DNA from 4 places in the Paenibacillus sp. 1182 genome. Region 1 is predicted to be linked to each of the others. Evidence: riboswitches for the same ligand, from Rfam matches in the RefSeq annotation. Region 1 holds a riboswitch; each other region holds the start of a gene.
What was found. Region 1 has a riboswitch for thiamine pyrophosphate ahead of tenA (thiaminase II). Riboswitches for the same ligand answer to the same signal wherever they lie in the genome.
Positions count from the first base shown of each region.

Region 2: another riboswitch for thiamine pyrophosphate. It lies ahead of thiC (phosphomethylpyrimidine synthase ThiC); the one in region 1 lies ahead of tenA (thiaminase II).
Region 3: another riboswitch for thiamine pyrophosphate. It lies ahead of JOD82_RS01990 (thiamine phosphate synthase); the one in region 1 lies ahead of tenA (thiaminase II).
Region 4: another riboswitch for thiamine pyrophosphate. It lies ahead of JOD82_RS11720 (ABC transporter substrate-binding protein); the one in region 1 lies ahead of tenA (thiaminase II).

Region 1 covers NZ_JAFICR010000008.1:275,679-278,821, forward strand. The annotation lists gene thiM (hydroxyethylthiazole kinase) at 1-402, opposite strand, end outside; gene tenA (thiaminase II) at 477-1,166, opposite strand; TPP riboswitch at 1,303-1,405, opposite strand; gene JOD82_RS17940 (AEC family transporter) at 1,584-2,537, opposite strand; gene JOD82_RS17945 (NAD-dependent malic enzyme) at 2,611-3,143, opposite strand, start outside.
Region 2 covers NZ_JAFICR010000005.1:421,265-424,407, reverse strand. The annotation lists gene thiC (phosphomethylpyrimidine synthase ThiC) at 78-1,922, opposite strand; TPP riboswitch at 2,110-2,222, opposite strand; gene JOD82_RS13305 (IclR family transcriptional regulator) at 2,378-3,121, opposite strand.
Region 3 covers NZ_JAFICR010000001.1:398,258-401,400, reverse strand. The annotation lists gene thiO (glycine oxidase ThiO) at 1-1,087, opposite strand, end outside; gene JOD82_RS01990 (thiamine phosphate synthase) at 1,152-1,745, opposite strand; TPP riboswitch at 2,010-2,118, opposite strand; gene JOD82_RS01985 (ABC-F family ATP-binding cassette domain-containing protein) at 2,213-3,143, opposite strand, start outside.
Region 4 covers NZ_JAFICR010000005.1:57,261-60,403, forward strand. The annotation lists gene JOD82_RS11715 (hypothetical protein) at 23-205, shown strand; gene JOD82_RS11720 (ABC transporter substrate-binding protein) at 213-1,256, opposite strand; TPP riboswitch at 1,451-1,560, opposite strand; gene JOD82_RS11725 (pyridoxamine 5'-phosphate oxidase family protein) at 1,830-2,264, shown strand; gene JOD82_RS11730 (bifunctional 2',3'-cyclic-nucleotide 2'-phosphodiesterase/3'-nucleotidase) at 2,487-3,143, shown strand, end outside.

The DNA.
Region 1 (3,143 bases):
TCCAACAAGATGTGCGACTTCGGCTGCATTGCCCCGCACCAATGAGATTTTGACTTCACTCAGGATTCGCAGTGCCGATTCAGTTCTAAAGCTCGTTGCTCCCGCACCGACCGGATCTAGCAGCACCGGAACACCGTGTGCATTCGCCGATTGTCCAGCAATGATCATGGCATCCACCAGTTCGCGGTTCAGTGTACCGATGTTTAACACGACGGCGCCTGCTATTTTTGCCATATCTGCTACTTCCTCAGGTGCATAGGCCATCACCGGGGAGGCGCCCAATGCATACAGACCGTTGGCCGTAAAGTTGGTGACTACCACATTGGTCATATTGTGAACGAGGGGTTTGCTGTTTTGTACCTTCGTCAGGAGATCCGAATAACTTTTTTTCCATGTACTCATAATGATTATCCTCTCTATAGTTGGTGGTTCAACAGGGCATTAACCGTACTTCACGCATCGAATCGCCAGGCTGACTATTCCAAGACCGCTGCCTGCATCTGGACCGGCCATTCTTCCTGCTTATAAGCCATATCCCAGAACTTATATTCCAGCTGGCAGCTCAGTATAAAATGCTCAATCATCCGCTCCCGCTCAGCAGCCGTTGCGTCTTTCGCCCAAGCATCTACACGTTCTCGGAACTTGAGTGTTGTATCATCAAGCTGGTCTCCATAGAAGCCAATCCATTCATAGAACGGATGAGACTCATCCGGCTTTACTTCATCCAGCAGCCTGCGACCAATCTCGGCATACGTCCACATACATGGCAGCAGCACAGCCAAGATCTCGCCCAGGCTACCCTCATGCGCAACCGTCAGCATGTGACGGATATAGTGATGAGCCGACGGAGCGAGCGGATATCCCTGCAACTCTTCATAGGTCACCCCTGCGACAGCACAGAAATTTTGATGCGGATGAACCTCGCTGTGGAGAATAAAAGAGATTTGTTCATTTAATACAGCCATATCCTCCCGATTGGTGCATTTGGAGATTGCGATGCCGTATATCCGCATGTAGGCGTTCAAATATTCAAAGTCCTGTTTTACATAGTGAATCAGCTGTCCCCTTGTCAAACTTCCTTCAGCAATACCTCTCACAAAGGGATGCTCAAAAATCGCTTGAAAAATGCCGTCCGCCTGCCGACGGAGTTCTTGTGTAAAACTCAATTTCGCCACCTCCATAAAATTGAAGAGCAAGAAGTCCTGTAAGAATATAATTCCGGAACAACGCTAAAAAGCCGCCCCAGAAAAATGGAGCGGCTTCAACAATAGGCCCAATACGCAAAAAACGCTTGAAACCTTATATACGAAGGCTCCACTTTCCTACGCTAGTACGAACTAGATCAGGTTCAAAGGGTCCAAGATACGTTCTTGTCTCAGCCATAGCGGCTCCCCTAGTGGACTTCTATTCTTTTGACTATTACTGTACATACGTTCATACGCTATGTCAAACATGTCTATCTGGTCAAGGGCCAAACGACAGAGCTGAAGTTCGCTTCCGAGAGGGAAAAAGGCGCTGGAGAAGATCAGTTCCGTCTACACGAAGGAATTCGCGGCAGGCTCCAATGTCTAAATAATCAGCATTTATACCAATAGAGAAATCAGTACTGGGAGTGTAACGAGCGATATGACAGCACTGATGACAAAGGAGGAGGCTGTTTCTGATTCCAGGCTTTCAAAACGGGTGGCGATCATAGCAGCGACTGCTGAACCCGGGAAGGAAACGAGCAGAACTGCCTTCACAGTATCTGCAGACGACAGACCGCATAGGTAGGCGATCAGCAGCATTAATAAAGGCTGTACAATTGTTTTTAACAGTGCGATGGCAAAGGCACTTACACTAAAACTAATGTTGCGTACGCCAATGGTCACTCCGACAGCGAATAAAGCGGCCCCGGACGTAATGTCTCCGATTTGATTCAACGATTTGTTCAACAAATCCGGTGAATGGAAGCCGAACAAGGTCAAAATTACACCAATCAGTGGAACCAGCGCCAGCGGTTCTTTTAATCCATGAAGAATGGAGTCCCAGATTAACCTTCCGAGGTGACCGTTCCGTTCTTTGCCTGAATTCCTGCTGGCTACGGTAGCTATAATGGTAGCCGCCGGGTCAAGGACGGCATTGACTACGATCCCGGTAAGCGCAATCGGAATGGCGACAGCAGCGGAACCGTAGATGGCTCCAAGCACAGGAATGCCCATAAAAGCAAAGGTCGGCTGTGCCGAGTTCAAAGCAAACATGGCGGCATCCTTGACCGACTGCTTCCCCGCAAAGCGGGACAGTAGAAGGAGAACGGTAAAAAAGCCGACAATGCCAATGAACAGGGCCAGCAGGAATGGCCATTGCTCGATGAGCGCTTTCCTGTCCGTTGTCGTAATACCGATGAATAGATGCGCAGGTAGTGCAAATTTGGTAACGAGCGCATTTAGGGTTTTGGAGGAAGAGGCATCAAAGCTTTTGTAATGCCCCGCTAACCACCCTAAAATAATAACGAAAAAAATCGGCACCAAAATATACAAGATATGTCCGACACTCATAGATTGATTCTCCTTGCTTGAACTGACGTATTCTGCCTGTCTGAACAAGGCAATCTCCTTCTTAAATGGAGCATTAGTGAGGGTGATGTATTACGCTTTCCACTGCTTTGACCTTGACATATTCCGGTTTCCACATTGCATCCCGTATAGCTTGTTCAACATTTGAAATGTGTGCCTGAGCTACCTGATCCTGAATCGCTGCTTTCGCTACCGCAACCGCAACAACGTACGAAACATCACGTAATTTTTGGATATGAGGGAGCAACGCACCGCCAGGCTTATTCGAATCTACGCCATTGGCAACGGCATCTGCTGCGGCTGTAAACATCGCAGGGGTAATCCTTTTGGCTTTAACCACAATCGCACCCAGACCCAGTCCCGGGAACACAAAGGCATTGTTCGCCTGTCCAATTTCAAATTTCGTACCGTTATAAGTGACGGGGTCAAAGGGGCTTCCGGTAGCAATTAATGCCTTGCCATCGGTCCACCGTATTAGATCCTCAGGTATAGCTTCTGCAAGATTTGTAGGATTGGACATGGGCATAATGATCGGGCGTTCTACATGCTTCGCCATCTCTTTGATGATCTCTTCAGAAAAGGCACCGG
Region 2 (3,143 bases), on a different contig from region 1:
AGCCGTAGTTTCCTACATCGACTGTAGAGAACCACGGCTTTTTTTGATTCATGCGTTCCTAAACTCACACATTCGTTTTACTGACCGCCATCCCGATACTGCTCTGCCTTCTCACGCATCCCAGCGGCCACTGCTTCTTCGGTGTTCAGCCCCTTATCCGCTGCATAGGCGCGAATGTCCTGCGTGATGCGCATACTACAAAATTTGGGGCCGCACATCGAGCAAAAATGTGCTTCCTTGGCTCCCTCTGCTGGTAGCGTTTCATCATGGTAGGACAAGGCCCGCTCGGGATCAAGCGACAGATTGAACTGATCCCGCCAGCGGAACTCAAAGCGTGCCTTGGACAAAGCATCATCCCGCTGCTGCGCCCGTGGATGGCCCTTCGCCAGATCGGCAGCATGTGCCGCAATTTTGTAGGTAATGACACCCTCACGGACATCATCCTTATTCGGAAGACCCAAATGCTCCTTAGGCGTAACATAGCACAGCATGGACGTCCCGAACCAACCGATCATCGCCGCCCCGATGGCTGAGGTAATATGATCATATCCGGGGGCAATATCCGTCGTGAGCGGTCCCAAGGTATAGAAAGGAGCTTCCTTACAAATCTCCATTTGCAAATCCACATTCTCTTTGATTTTATGCATAGGGACATGTCCCGGCCCCTCAATCATGACCTGAACATCATGCTTCCATGCGATTTGCGTTAGCTCGCCCAACGTTTCCAGCTCTGCAAACTGTGCTTCATCATTCGCATCATAGATACTACCTGGACGTAGACCATCCCCGAGAGAAAAGGCCACATCATAGGCTTTCATAATTTCGCAGATTTCTTCAAAATGTGTATACAAAAAATTCTCCTGATGGTGCGCAAGGCACCAGGCTGCCATGATCGACCCGCCACGGGACACAATTCCCGTCATTCTATTCGCCGTCATCGGTATATACCGCAGCAATACACCCGCATGAATTGTAAAATAGTCCACTCCCTGCTCCGCCTGCTCGATCAGCGTATCGCGATACAACTCCCACGTCAGCGCTTCTGCTTCGCCGTTCACCTTTTCAAGTGCCTGATACAGCGGCACAGTTCCAATCGGTACAGGAGAATTCCGAATGATCCATTCACGTGTGGTATGGATATTACGGCCTGTGGATAGGTCCATAACTGTATCCGAGCCCCAACGCACAGCCCAGGTCATTTTCTCCACTTCCTCCTCAATCGAGGAGGTAACCGCAGAATTACCAATGTTCGCATTGATCTTCACGTGAAAATGACGCCCAATGACCATCGGCTCACTTTCCGGGTGATTGATATTCGAAGGCAAAATGGCTCGTCCAGCCGCCAATTCCTGCCGTACAAACTCAGGCTCCACCCCTTCGCGGATCGCCGCAAATTCCATTTCGGGCGTAATGATCCCTTGCCGTGCATAATGCATTTGCGTCACTGTACGACCTTGCGAAGCACGAAGCGGACGGTTGGTCACGCCGGGAAATTCAACTGTCTCCCGTTTGGAGCCAGGTTTCAGTCCATTATCCTCCGGTTTGACGGCGCGTCCCTCGTAAGCCTCCACATCGCCCCGTTCCAGTGCCCAAGCTCGCCGTAATGGAGGCAGGCCCTGACGGATATCGACCTGATAGGCTTCGTCAGTCATGGGACCGCTCGTATCGTACACACGCAATGGCTCATGATGCTCCGTGCCCTGCGGCGTATGTGTAGGATGAAGAGCAATTTCCCGCTCTGGGACGGCAATGTCCGGCCGCGAGCCTTGAATATATACCTTACGGCTCCCTGGAAAGGGCGTTACCCCACTGGCTTGCTCCCCGTTTGTCTTCTCTACCCCAACTTCCCTTGTTCCTGCCAACCTTACTTCTGCTGATTTAAATTCTGTTCCTTTTGTTCCTTCTACTTCTGTCGGCTTCATTGTCCATTCCTCCTGTTTCGATGAAATGACACACCGATCCGGAACCATTCCCAGGGTGGCGCTGATCTATGCAAAAAAGCCGGTTCCCGAGGGAACCGGCTAATCTAACGAGGCAGCTATCCAGACCGTGCACATGTGGAATAATCCTATTCCAATGCGTCACCGTAGACAGCAGCTGCGTATACATTTCAATGGCCGATTACTTCCCTACGCTGGTATGATCCAGATCAGGTGCAAAGGGTCCGGAATCTTACACGATTCCATCTCAGCCCGGCATTACAGGCTCCCCCAGTAACTGCGATACTTCTATTCACATGAGGCGGACATAACAGACATCCCGCCATCCTTATCAGACTACTTCAAATTTATGGCTTTGGCAACCCTTCTAGGTTCCATTTAGCAAGAAGACGCTCCTCACCAAATCACTTTGCTTGCTTCAACTGCATTCATTCTTGTTACGGAAGCATAAGCCCCATTTCCTTCGCCGCTTCGATCAAAATCGGAGCAAAGTCATGTAGCGTCTCGGGTGCAAGCCGACTGACCGGACCGGATACAGATAAAGCCGCAGTGACCTGTCCCTTCCGGTTCACAATTGGTGCTGCCACAGCAGCGGCCCCTGGCTCCCGTTCTTCATAGCTGGTCGCATAGCCCTTCTCGCGAATGTCCTGCAGCTGGGCTTTATAGACCTCCGCGTCTACCGAGGGCGGCCATTCATTCCCGCTTAGCAGGGCTTCCAGCTCCTGCGGCGGCATAAAGGCAGCCAGCACCTTACTGGAGGCTCCTACAGCCAGCGGCATACGCGCACCCACAGGCGCAACCCTGCGGATCGCCTGATTGCTCTGCACGGCTTGTATGCGAATACGCATGCTGCCGTCCCGTAAGTACAAGCTGACCGTTTCGCCCAGACGGTCACGCAGTCCTTCCATTGCAGGCTGTAACAACACCGCCGGCTCGTCACTTTGGGACAAATGTGTGGATAGCTCCCAAATGCGGAAGCCAAGTCGATATTTTTCCGTTTCGGCATTCCGAACGACAAAGCCCCGATCCTCCAACGTAGTCAGCAGCCGATGAACCGTGCTTTTATGTAGACCAATTTTGGAGGCAATCTCCGTTAGGCCAAGATCCGAATCTGCGGTAAAACACAGCAATATATCAAGTGCACGCTCTACAGCGCGAACGGTTAATTTACGGTCTTCCATTCGTGAACCGCTCCTCTTGTAT
Region 3 (3,143 bases), on a different contig from region 1:
AAGCCCCATTAAGCATAGCTGCCATCGCACGCCCGGTAGCATCACTCAGCAGGACACCGTTGCGATAATGCCCGACTGCAGCATATACGCCCTCGACCCCAGGAACAATGCCTATAAAAGGATGACCTGATACAGCCTGCGGACGTAAGCCCGCCCAAGCGCGTATAAAAGAAGCTTCACGGACGCGCGGCAGCCAGGCAGAGGCACGTGCCAACACCCCCTCCAAGCCTCCTACGGTCACCTCTTCGTCATATTGATGTGGAAGGCTCGTTGCCCCAATCCAAAGCTCGTTATTCTGTTTAGGCACGAGGTAAATATCATCAGCATAAATGGTATATTCTAACGGGTGATCCTTCAAGGAGACCGCTACCGCTTCGCCCTTGACCGGATAAAGTGGATATTCAAACCCAACCTGCGCTAGCAATTTCATGCTATCCAAGCCTCCGGCAATAATGACCTGATCGCAGGAAAAAAAACCACTATCTGTGCGGACACCGCAAATTCGATCATCCTGTATGACCAGTTGCTCTGCCTGTGTACCAGACCATACCGTTGCTCCCAGCACCGCAGCAGCACCTGCATAAGCACGGCAAAGCTGGACAGGAGCCACTTGTGTCTCCTTTGAACGATATATTGCCCCGATCGCTTGTTCATCCAAACCTGGAATTCGTCGGGCCAATTCTTTCGCATCCCACCAGATAGGACAATCACCCTTTCGCGTTTTAGCAGCTTTCCAGCGTTTTTGGCCTTCAGTCTCCGTACGGAAAGGGGTCACAAACCCTTCAGTACGGAATTCCACCGAAATACCTGACAAACGCTCTAGATCACAGACAAGCTCAGGGAATGCATCTCGACTTATGCGAGCAAATCGTGATAGCTCAGAGTCGGTGAACTCTTCACTTTCCGCTGCCAGCATTCCAACCGCTGCTCCTGAGGCTCCCTCACCCGGGATCAATCGTTCCAGCATAATCGTACTTCTTCCCTCCTTGGCCACATGATAAGCAATGGAACTGCCGATGACACCTCCACCTATGACCAAGCATTCAGCGTGTCCAATCGCTCTTTCCTCTGTGTGTATCTTTAGCATTTGTTCCGTATCTCCTCTCCATAAACCCTTCTGCTTTCAGCTTGCCTCTACTCTCGTTTTCTCGCTACAGGCTGTGAACTACAAGGTCTGCCATTCGCCTATACTCCATTGCAGCTGCAACGGGCGACTCAGCCTCCCATATACCAGACATCACCGCAATTCCGCTTGCTCCGGCCCTATAAAGCTCCGGGATATGATGCGGTTGTATGCCGCCTAGCGCAATCACCGGAATGTTCGACAACCTGCAAATATGTTCAAGCTGAGCTAAACCCCGCGGTACAATACCGGGCTTACAATGGGTCTCATATACGTGACCATAAAGTACATAGTCCGCTCCTGCCCGCTCAGCAATTTGCATCTCCTCCAAGGAATGTACAGACACTCCACAGCGTGTACCCTTTGGAAGTAGGCTTTTCACATCCACAACAGGTAATCCATTAGCTGGTAATTGAACGGCTCCGACCAAAGTAAGTAAAGCTACATCCACACGATCATTTACTACAATTTGTTGCAAAGGAACTTCCTGCTCCACCAGGCTGCGAGTCAAAGAAAGCAATGCAGAGGCACCATTCTGTTTTAAACGTGCGTGTACATAATGAACATACGGACAAATCACAGCAGCCACTTGGGCGGCTTGTGCAAAAGTGCCCTTTTCCATCGAAATTGCGTGTAATTCGATTTTGTCTTCACCTCACATTGGACTAAAGGATCTAAGCTTAGCCAGCCACGTCTACCAGCAGGAATGAAAGGGGATTATATGTGAATCGTCTACGGAAGCTCGAACTACTTAAAATGAACGAAACGCAAAAAAACCACTTCCCCAAGGAAGTGGTTTAACGAACGTCCAATAATCGAACGGACCATGAATCCGTATACGTGTATCGTCCCACGCACAAACAAAAATAAAGATGGTGTTGCCTTGTTTGTACGGCGCTCACTTCCCTACGCTGGCATAACCCAGATCAGGTGCAAAGGGTCCGAAATCCATTTATTCCGTCTCAGCCGCATGGGCGGCTCCCCTAGTGTGACTATTTTATTGTATAAGCTAAAGATAGCTTAGCATATTTTTCTAATTCTGCAAACCCCACTTCGTGTGAAATTTGCTGGAACTGGATTTAGCTGATTTTAGTTAACTTTACTTGACCACTCTTCCACATTCCACGTTTTGGTTACCCAATCCTCGTAAAAGTCCGGTTCGTGAGATACAAGCAATACGGTCCCTTTGTATTCCTTCAAGGCACGTTTCAGCTCATCCTTTGCTTTAACATCCAAGTGGTTGGTAGGCTCATCGAACAGTACCCAGTTGCTTTCACGCATTAACAGTTTGCAAAGACGGACTTTAGCCTGTTCTCCACCACTGAGCGCAGATAGCGGACGCGTGATATGCTCATTTTTCAAACCGCAACGCGCCAAATGCGCTCGTACTTCATGCTGGTTCAAATGCGGAAATTCATTCCACACATCGTCAATCGGTGTAATTTTCTCGGCCTTTACTTCCTGCTCAAAATAAGCGGGCTGCAAAAAATCACCTTGATAAGTTTTTCCACTGATTGGCGGAATTTTTCCCAATATGGTTTTGAGCAATGTCGATTTACCGACACCATTGTAGCCGACAATTGCAATCTTTTCGCCACGTTCAATCGTCATGGACATTTTAGGCAAAAGGGCATGTGTATAACCAATCTCAAAATCAATACCCTCAAATACCGTCTTTCCGCTTGCACGTGCCTCTTTGAATTGAAAGGTTGGTTTTGCGGCTTCTTCAGGCTTATCAATACGTTCGATCCGATCAAGCTGCTTTTCACGGCTCTTTGCTCGGCCTGACGTAGAGGCACGCGCTTTATTACGCTGAATAAAATCTTCCTGTTTCTTAATAAAATCCTGTTGCTTCTCATAAGCATCAATATGCTGGGCTTTGTTCAGATCCGCCATTTCGAGAAACTTTTCATAATTAGCTGAATAACGGGTCATCTTGGCAAATTCAAGATGGTAAATAACATTAACGACCTGGTTCATAAATTCAGTATCATGTGAAATAAGAATAAAGGCATAGGGA
Region 4 (3,143 bases), on a different contig from region 1:
TATGGGACTAAAGAAGAACCAAGTGGAACGAGAACGAAGTGGGCGGAATGGTGCTGTACAAGCGTTAGCATTCGCCTTTGTACCCAGATTTCAACCTCTGGATATTCATAAGAGAAATCTGGGTACAACAGCGATGGGAAGCATCATCCGACTGCGTAGTGGCGCTTCGTTCACTTCTCTAGTTCAGTCTTATTTAGTGGTTTAACAAATGGTCAGCGCTTGGGCAAGAAGTCGTTTGTGAAGGCCTTATCGACTTCCAAAGGCTTGCTGAGCAGCTTGCGTTCGTACATCCAGTCCGAATAGTTTTGCCATACCTCCGCTTTTTGCACGCCCCATTGCGCGGCATCATCCTGATAACGTGGGCTTAGCCATTTTTGGCTGGCAAGTACCAGTTTTTTATCCAGCTCCGGTACAGCTTTGCTTAAGATGTCCGCGGCTTCTTCCGGATGGGCGATAGTGTATTCATAGCCTTGGGCGGTAGCGTCCATGAACGCTTTGACCAGCTCGGGATCATTTTTTATCGTCTGTTCGTTGCTCACAATTACAGGCGTATAGTAGTCGAGGCTTTTGGAATAATCTTTTACATACAGCATATCCAATGGCTCATCTCGAAGTTGGGCCTCGATTCCGGTCCATGCGTAGAAAATCCAGGCAAAGTCGATATCCCGCTTCACGGCTGTAAAATAGTCTGCATTGCCCATGTTGACGATCTTCACTTTGCTCACATCGCCTTTGTCTGAATCCATGATGGATTTCATGACCGCTTCTTCTACGGGAGAGCCCCAACCGCCGTATTTTTTACCTTCAAAATCTTTCGGGCTCTTAATTCCGCGATCTACCGGGGCTGCGAAGCCTGAGGTATTATGCTGAATCACCGCAGCGATGGATACAAGCGGCACACCTTGCGTGCGGGCCTGTGTGACGCCTTCTTGGTAGCTGATACCAAAAGGTGCAGCATTAGAAGCAACCATTTGATCGGCTCCGCCTGAACCAGGTTGAACAATTTGGACATTCAAACCTGCTTTTTCGTAAAATCCTTTGTCCTTGGCGACATAGAGTCCCGTATGATTCGTATTGGGTGTCCAGTCGAGCACGATTTTAACATCTTTGAGCCCCTTTGCCGGAGTAGACGTTTGAGTGTCGGTAGCGGAAGCCGCTTCTTGGGATGTAGGGGGACTTCCACCGCAAGCGGTCAGGGTCAGGGCCAAGAGCCACAGACTGATCAGTCCCAGGCTTAATATTTTCATGCGCTTCATCGTTAGTGTTCTCTCCTTTTGATTACCCGTTATCCATCCAATCAGACAGCTTAAGTTTCCCATTTTCATAAAAATAACATCTGCCGGACGCGATCTTTCCAACAACTTAATCCTCAACAAAAAAAGCGCCCCGAGTTTCCGGGACGCTTGCGCTTGTATATACCAAAGTAAGGGATGGTCCTATGTAAAAAAGGCACATCTTGCTTAAGCATTCCTACGCTGGCATTACCCAGATCAGGTTGTAAGGGTCAGTGTCTTGGGACACACTCTCAGCCGGCCGATTCCAGCACCCCTGGCATTGTATGGTTTAATGGGTTCATTTATTCGGGTTTACTACGACGATTATATGCTTTGAATGCAGGTCTGTCCAGCATGAAGGGAGAGATAACGGTTCATTTGCCGAACGACAGGGTACACTTTTACTGTGAGCTTTGATCTGAAAATGAGTATGAATCAATCCGATTCGATCCGGTCATGTTATTTTCAGAACAGCTGCGCAGGTAGGTTCAGATGGGCTGGTGCCCAATGGCATGGCGTAGAGAATTCTAATTCGTGAAAAGGAGTTGTTGTACTGTGGGTAAAACGGAAACATTGGATCGCAACCAACTGGAACAAGCCATTGTGAAGGCTTTGGATAACAACAAATTTTGTACGTTAGGTACGGTAGAGGGTGGCAAACCGAAAGTACGCTATATGGCCCTTTTTAACGATGGAATGAACATTCATCTGGCGACAGATCGCAAAACGCATAAAGTGGATGAGCTAAAGGACAATCCGAATGCTTATCTGCTGCTGGGTTATGAGGTTGGCGGTACGAAGGAAGTTGTTGAAGTGGAGGCTACCGTCCAAATTACAGCTGATGAGGGGCTACGCAAACAAGTGTGGAACGACTCCTTGAAGGAGTGGTTTTCCGGACCGGACGATCCCGATTATGTCATTCTGGACGTGAATCCGACTCGCATTGAGTATGTGGGTCAGCAAACGGAGCGCCAGGTGTGGAAGAAATAATACGAATATAAATGGATAAGCCAGTAAATCTCCAATTTTTTCAGGAGGTTTGCTGGTTTTTTTATGTTTGAGAAAATTAATTATTTTTTCATAAATAATTTTAAGTAAATGACTACTCTTTTGTCTGGCGTTGGATTAAAATAGAAATGGTGAGTTCAAGGCTTACATATATGTGCAAAAGTATGTATATGAGGCATACACCTTAATGAGGAGGGGTATATTTTGTTATTACGTAAAAATTGGTTTAAAGGGTTTACAGCAGCAGTTGTAGCTTGTAGCATGCTGGTGTTTTCAGCCGCTCCATCCTGGGCAGCTAGTGATTCTCGTGATAGCGCTACGGTGAATTTGCGGATCATGGAAACAACGGATATCCATGCGTCCCTGATGAACTACGATTACTATTCGGACAAAGAAACCAACGAGTATGGCTTGGTTAGTACAGCTAGCTTGATCCAGAAGGCACGTAGTGAAACAAGAAACAGTATGCTGTTCGATAATGGTGATTTGCTGCAGGGCAACCCATTAGGCGATTATATGGCCCGCAACAAAACCTTTGAGAAAGAAGGCGGTGTCCATCCGGTCTACAAGATGATGAACCTGATGGGCTATGATGCAGCTACAGTGGGCAACCATGAATTCAACTACGGTCTCGACTTTCTGGACAAATCGCTCAAGGGAGCTGATTTTCCTTATGTAAATGCGAACGTTTATGTTGATAAAGGGGGCCAAGCTACTAAGAATTATTTTACCCCTTATCAGATTCTTGATAAAACAGTAACGGACGAGAAGGGCGAAGAGCATACACTCAGAGTGGGTGTGATCGGTCTGGTCACACCTCAAATTATGCAGTGGGATGAAGCCAATTTGAAGGATAAAGTC